DNA from 2 places in the Mycobacterium sp. Aquia_216 genome. Region 2 is predicted to be linked to the other one. Evidence: predicted binding sites of a transcription regulator. Region 2 holds the regulator's gene; the other holds the start of a gene.

Region 1 (3,413 bases), 1.0 Mb from region 2:
TGGAGTTCGGGTGCGGCGTCGTAGTCGGCGGTGATGCCGAAAATCAGCTCGCCGCCGTAGCTCAGCACCGCGACTCCGCTGGACAGCTGCGAAGCGGTCGGAGGGATCGGCAGCAAGCGTTCCACCGTTGCGCCCATCAGCCCCAACTGGTGGCGTGGCCCGGGCGCGTTTGTGGCCAAAGTCACGATGCCCGGCTGCGGAAGCCGGCTCAGTACCAGTTGAAGCGCCTTGGCGCACAGCGCAAATGGCATGTAGTTGGCGGCCAGTTCCGTGATGGTCGGCCCGGTGTTCTGGTGCTTGGGCTGGTTCAGGCTGCTGTGCACAATCCGCAGGCGCTGCACCGAATCCTCGTGCTCGACGGGCAGGTACGGCAGCTTGCCCGAGATGTCGTCGGCCTTCTCCAGCGTGCGCAGCGAACCCGCGCGCGGCTGTTCGCCGCGGTGCAGCAGCACGGCGCGGAAGCCCTCGGTGATGGCGGCGAGTGCGACGTCGTTGGTGGTCACCCGGAACTTGCCGCACACCGCGTCGACGGCGGCAAGGGGGACGCGCACCGTGCTGTAGCGCCGCATGGTGACCGCCGGGCCGGTCGACGACAGCCGGGCCGCCGACCAGATCGTACCGGCCATGGTGCTCGTGACGGTGCCGGCGACGGCTGAGGCACGCAGCAGCGCGTCTGCCCAGCCCGACTTCTGGACTGGCATCGAATCCTGCTTGGGCGCTGGGGGATTGGTGAACATCTCACTGTCGGCGTCGTCGCAGAGCCTGGTGAGGAGGTGGGCCGCGGGAGTGGCGTCGGCGAGGTGGTGGTGGACCTTCATCAAGATCGCCCACTTGCCCTTCAGGCCTTCGATGAGCCAGCACTCCCACAGCGGGCGGTCCAACTCGAGGGGTCGCTCTAGGGCGTAGGCGATCGCCCGCGACAGGTCGGCTTCATCGCCCGGGCGGGGAACCGCGACTCGGCGCAGGTGATGGGAGAGGTCGAAGCCCGGATCGTCAATCCATTGCTGGGTGCCGCGCAGCGGGTGCGTTCGCAATACCTGGGTGCATCGCGGTATCGACTGAATTCGTTCCGCGAGAAGCGCTTTGAGCTGCTCCAGATTGGGTACGGCGCCGTCGACGATGGCGACGGCGCCGGTCGCCATGCTCGCCTGCCGGTCGGGGTCCGCGGCCGTGCGAAAGCCCGTATCCAAAGCCGTTGTCAGTTGTACCATTTTCATACCCCGCCCTAGTTGCCCCGTACCAGTATCTGTCGCGGCGCCCCCATCGCGGTAGATCCAAGTCCGTTAAGACTGTGTTTAGAAGTTGAAGCCCCGTTTAACAACTGCTTTAACAACCGTGCACGAAATCGAACATACATTCGATAGACTGTACGAGTGGGTTGGTTCAACGGGCCGCCGAGTTGGGCGGAAATGGAGCGGGTGCTCGACGGCAAGCCGCGTCATGCCGGCGCACCCACCCCTTCCGGCCCGGCGGAAGACGGTCCGCTGTCACGCAAACGCGGGACGTACACGCCGCCGCGAGAACCCGGGAGCACTCGCTCGTCCGCCGCTGCTGCCGTTCCGTATGCCGAGCTGCACGCGCATTCGGCGTACAGCTTCCTGGACGGGGCCAGCACGCCCGAGGAGCTGGTCGAGGAGGCCGCCCGGCTGGATCTGCGGGCGCTGGCGCTGACCGACCACAACGGTCTGTACGGGGCGGTGCGGTTCGCCGAGGCGGCCGCCGAACTCGACGTGCGTACCGTGTTCGGCGCCGAGTTGTCGCTGGGCGCCTCGTCGGTTTCGGGGGCTCGTACCGAGAAGCCGGACCCGCCCGGCCCGCACCTGCTGGTGCTGGCCCGCGGCCCGGAGGGTTACCGTCGGCTGTCGCGGCAGCTGGCCGCCGCACATCTGGCCGGCGGTGAGAAAGGCAAGCTGCGCCTCGACATCGACACGTTGACCGAAGCCGCGGACGGGCATTGGCACATCCTGACGGGATGCCGTAAAGGCAGTGTGCGCCAGGCGCTTTCCGACGGCGGTCCGGACGCGGCGGCGCAGGCGCTGGCCGATCTGGTGGACCGCTTCGGGGCGCATCGGGTCAGCATCGAGTTGACTCATCACGGCCAGCCCCTCGACGACGAGCGCAATGCGACACTGGCCGCCCTGGCACCGCGGTTCGGGGTCGGCGTCGTCGCCACCACCGGAGCGCATTTCGCCCATCCGTCGCGCCGCAGGCTGGCCATGGCGATGGGCGCGATCCGGGCCCGGCAGTCGCTGGACTCGGCCGCCGGATGGCTGGCCCCGCTGGGCGGCTCGCACCTGCGGTCCGGTGCGGAGATGGCCCGGCTGTTCGCGCAGCGGCCCGAGGTGGTGACCGCCGCCGCCGAACTCGGCGAGCAGTGCGCGTTCGGGCTGGCACTCATCGCGCCGCAGCTGCCGCCGTTCGACGTGCCCGCCGGGTATACCGAGGACAGCTGGTTGCGGCAGTTGGTGATGGCCGGAGCGCGCGACCGCTACGGCCTCCCCGAGGCCGCGCCGCGTGCGTACTCCCAGATCGAGCATGAGCTGAAAGTCATTGCTCAACTGACGTTTCCGGGCTACTTCCTGGTGGTGCACGATATAGCCCGGTTCTGCCGGGAGAACAACATCCTGTGCCAGGGCAGGGGATCGGCGGCCAACTCCGCGGTCTGTTACGCCCTGGGCGTCACCGCCGTCGATCCGGTGGTCAACGAGCTGTTGTTCGAGCGCTTCTTGTCGCCCGCCCGCGATGGGCCGCCCGACATCGACATGGACATCGAGTCGGATCAGCGCGAAAAGGTCATCCAGTACGTCTACCGCAAATACGGCCGGGATTACGCTGCCCAGGTCGCCAACGTCATCACCTACCGCGGGCGAATTGCGGTGCGCGACATGGCCCGTGCCTTGGGCTTTTCGCAGGGCCAGCAGGACGCCTGGAGCAAGCAGATCAGCCACTGGAACGGGCATGGCCCCGACTCCAATGACCCAGCGCCGGACCTCGACGGTATTCCCGAGCAGGTGATCGAACTGGCCACCCAGATCCGGAATCTGCCGCGGCACATGGGCATTCATTCCGGCGGCATGGTGATCTGTGATCGCCCGATCGCCGACGTCTGCCCGGTGGAGTGGGCGCGGATGGAGAACCGCAGCGTCCTGCAATGGGACAAAGACGATTGTGCGGCCATCGGTTTGGTGAAGTTCGACCTGCTCGGGCTGGGCATGCTCTCGGCGCTGCACTACGCGAAAGATCTGGTGGCCGAACACAAAGGCATCGAGGTGGACCTGGCCAAACTGGACCTCTCCGAGCCCGCGGTGTACGAGATGCTGCAGCGCGCCGATTCCGTCGGGGTGTTCCAGGTGGAGTCGCGCGCGCAGATGGCTACCCTGCCCCGGCTCAAACCCCGGGTGTTCTACGACCTG
Region 2 (3,413 bases):
GGCTGAACGGCTCCGTGACGCCGCTGCGCTTGACCACGGCCAGGACCGCGGTTTCTACCGTGGTGAAGCGCCGCCCGCACTCCGGGCACGACCGACGCCGCCGAATGGCTTGGCCTTCATCGGTTTCCCGCGAGTCGATCACCCGGGAATCGGGATGGCGGCAGAACGGACAATGCATGACCGCTCCTTCGCTGTGCCGGCATCTCGCGGAACACTCCGAGCGTACCTGGGCACGACCGCGCCGGGCCAATGCAGCCGCGACACGCGTGGTGATACCGGAGGATGAACTGAGGAGCCTTGGCGTAGAGCGGTTTTCGCCATCACCGGCGCGGCGTCAGCCGACCGGCGCGATCAGCGTCTGACCCGCGGCCAGCGCCGGCGAGCTCAGGTTGTTCAGTTCGCGGATACGGTCGGCGACCGCGCGGACCGGGGCTTCCGGGGCCACCCGGTGCGCCACGTCCTGTAGCGATTCGCCCGGCTCGACCTTTACCACGGACAGCCGGTCCGGCACGGGAGCGGCCGCCGCGGCGGAGTCGCCGTTGGCGATCTGACCGAGATTCGCAACCAGGCCCAGCCAGAGGGTGATGATCCCGGCCATCAGGGCCAGACCGATCGTCGTCCCGACCGTCGCCGGGCGCCGGCGGTGCGGCGCGGCCGACATCGCGACGCCGGTGCCCCGGTAGCGCATCGGAGTCCCGGCCGGGCGTGACTGCCCGGCGCGGCGCGACCGCAGTGCGCGTTCCTGGTCATAACGAGGCCGTCCGACCAGCCCGTCGCTCGGGCGCCGCACGTTGTTGGTCCGCGGTGAGACTGTGTGCATGAGCGTCATGTGCGTTCCTCCGGTCAACTAATCCTCGCTCGTGCGTTCGACCCTATCGCTCGTGTGTTCGAAATCCGAACATTTGAGCGAAGCGTGTCGCACGAGCAAAACGCTAGACCATGCCACCGACAACTTGTCCCGGTCGCTATCGATGCCATAAAGCACAAGTACCCGGTCTTTTCGAGAGTTACACCATTGTTATTCGCAGAGTGCCGCGAATCACTTCTCCGGGCCGCCCCAGGTGCGACACGCCAGTCGAACACATGTTTGATTCTTGGATTCAGGCGGGCTACATTCAGTGCCATGAGCGACAGCAACGACACCTCAGCAGCCGGACCGGACGGCCGGTTGCACGCCGTGGATTCATCGCTTACCCAGCGGCAACGCACCATCTTGAACGTCATCCGCGAGTCGGTGACCACCCGCGGATACCCGCCGAGCATCAGGGAGATCGGCGACGCGGTCGGCCTGACGTCGACATCCTCGGTGGCTCACCAATTGCGCACCCTCGAGCGCAAGGGATTCCTGCGCCGCGACCCGAACCGTCCCCGGGCCGTCGACGTCCGCGGCGCCGACGAAATGGTGGTGGCAGCGCCGGCCACCGAGGTCGCCGGGTCCGACGCCTTGCCGGAACCCACGTACGTCCCCGTGCTTGGGCGCATCGCGGCCGGTGGACCGATCCTGGCCGAAGAAGCCGTCGAGGATGTCTTCCCGCTCCCCCGCGAGCTGGTCGGCGAGGGCACGCTGTTTCTGCTCAAGGTGGTCGGCGACTCGATGGTCGAGGCGGCGATCTGCGACGGCGACTGGGTGGTGGTGCGGCAGCAGAACGTCGCCGACAATGGCGACATCGTCGCGGCCATGCTCGACGGTGAGGCCACCGTCAAGACGTTCAAACGCGCGGGCGGTCAGGTCTGGCTGATGCCGCACAACCCCGCGTTCGATCCCATCCCGGGCAATGAGGCGACCGTGCTCGGCAAGGTCGTCACGGTGATCCGCAAGGTATAGCGCCGAGCGGACCGGCGTTCAGTCTGCCTTGATGAAGCCGTTGACCAGCGCGGCTTCCTCGCTGGAGAACCAGATTTCGGCCAGCGTGTCGTGGTAGAGGTCGCTATCCGGCGTGTAGTACAAACCGAAGCGGGGGCTGGCCTTGATCGGATAGCCGTCGGGCATCTGGTACGGGTCCTCTAACGGCAAATGGATCGTCGGACGGCCGGATTGCCCTAGTGCGCCGATAGCCGCGGCCGGCGCGAGGTCCGCCTCGTCATCGGTGTCCGCTGCGGCGTGGCGCCCTCCGCCTCTCGGTGCGGCCCCGGACGCGACGCCGAGCGCAGCCGCCAGGCCGGATGCGGCCCCACCCGCGGCGGCAGCACCGGACGCGGCCGCAGCACCCGATGCGGCGTCGCTCGCGGCAGCGAGATCGGGCGGCGTGTGCGGCACGGCGACGTCGGGATAGGCCGCCTCCTCATCGTCGGCTCCGGGGTAACCCGCGTCCGCGTACGCGGCATCCTCGTCGGCGTAATCCAGATAACCGGCCTCGTCGGCGACGGCAGCGTCCGGGTAGGCGGCTTCCGGGCCGGCGGCATCGGTGTAGTCGGCATCGGTGTAGGCGGCATCGGCAAGGGCATCCGGATAACCGGGCACGTCGGCCTCGTCGCGGTAGCCGGCCTGCGGGAGCTCGTCGCCGTACCCGGCCTCGATCAGATCTTCCGCCGACACCACCGGGATGGAATCGGTGTCGACCGAGTCGGGATCCCGCTCGTCGACCCCTAGCTGATCCCACTCCTCCTCGGAAACGGATGCCCGGTGGTCGTACCCCTCGTCGTCGGCCAGCTCGGCGGTTTCGGGTGCGTGCGGCCATCTGGCTCGCGGCACCTCGTTGGCCTCGTGGTGCTCCGGTGCGTTCAGGTCGCTGAATGACAGGTGCTCGGTGGAGGCCTCGGCGTAATCGGGCCCCCAGCGCGGCTCGCCCGTGTCGTCGTAGCCGCCGACATCGACGTCGCGCTCGATGTCGTAGGGCGCCGTCTTACGGCCGGCGCGATGCCGGCGCCACCGCACCGCCACAAACACCGCGAGCAGCACCAAAACCAGCAGCGGGACCAGGGCGAACACGTACCACCAGCTCCAGGTGAACCACTTCTTGGCGTGCGGAGGCATCGCCGTGCTGCTCGGCTGGTTCTGGCCCGACACCTGCAAGCCGGACAACAGCGGGGCCAGGTTGGCCGGGTCGGTGGAGAAGGTGTTCTTTGCCCGATTCCACGAGATCTTGCCGCCGGTGAACTTCTGCGAGATCACGTCGCCGTCGACGGTCTGGTCGCCGAGCGGCGCGCCGAGCTTTCCGGTGGCGCCGCGCAGCTTGTCCCAGGCAGCCTTCATCGCGCCGCGTACGACGAACGCGCCGTGATCTGAGGTCCAGAAGATCACCGGCTTGTCGGCCGCCGAGAACGTGGCGATCCGGCTGTTGGGACTGACGCCGCCGTCGGACTCGTTGGCGGTCGGGAAGCCCAGGTCACTGCTGACCGGGCCACCCAGCGACTCGTACTTCGTCAGAATGTCGCTTTCGATCGCGGCCGCACCGGTTGCCGGGCTGAAGAAC

The links. The regulator LexA, encoded in region 2, represses DNA repair genes until DNA is damaged. The targets are predictions, from matches to a motif close to CGAACANNTGTTCG.
Region 1: the regulator LexA is predicted to act here: its motif matches at 1,347-1,360, upstream of OK015_RS07200 (error-prone DNA polymerase).

Annotation. Positions count from the first base shown of each region.
Region 1 covers NZ_CP113529.1:1,482,029-1,485,441, forward strand. The annotation lists gene OK015_RS07195 (wax ester/triacylglycerol synthase family O-acyltransferase) at 1-1,211, opposite strand, end outside; gene OK015_RS07200 (error-prone DNA polymerase) at 1,374-3,413, shown strand, end outside.
Region 2 covers NZ_CP113529.1:2,490,933-2,494,345, reverse strand. The annotation lists gene nrdR (transcriptional regulator NrdR) at 1-178, opposite strand, end outside; gene OK015_RS11630 (LysM peptidoglycan-binding domain-containing protein) at 335-829, opposite strand; gene lexA (transcriptional repressor LexA) at 1,124-1,825, shown strand; gene OK015_RS11620 (LGFP repeat-containing protein) at 1,844-3,413, opposite strand, start outside.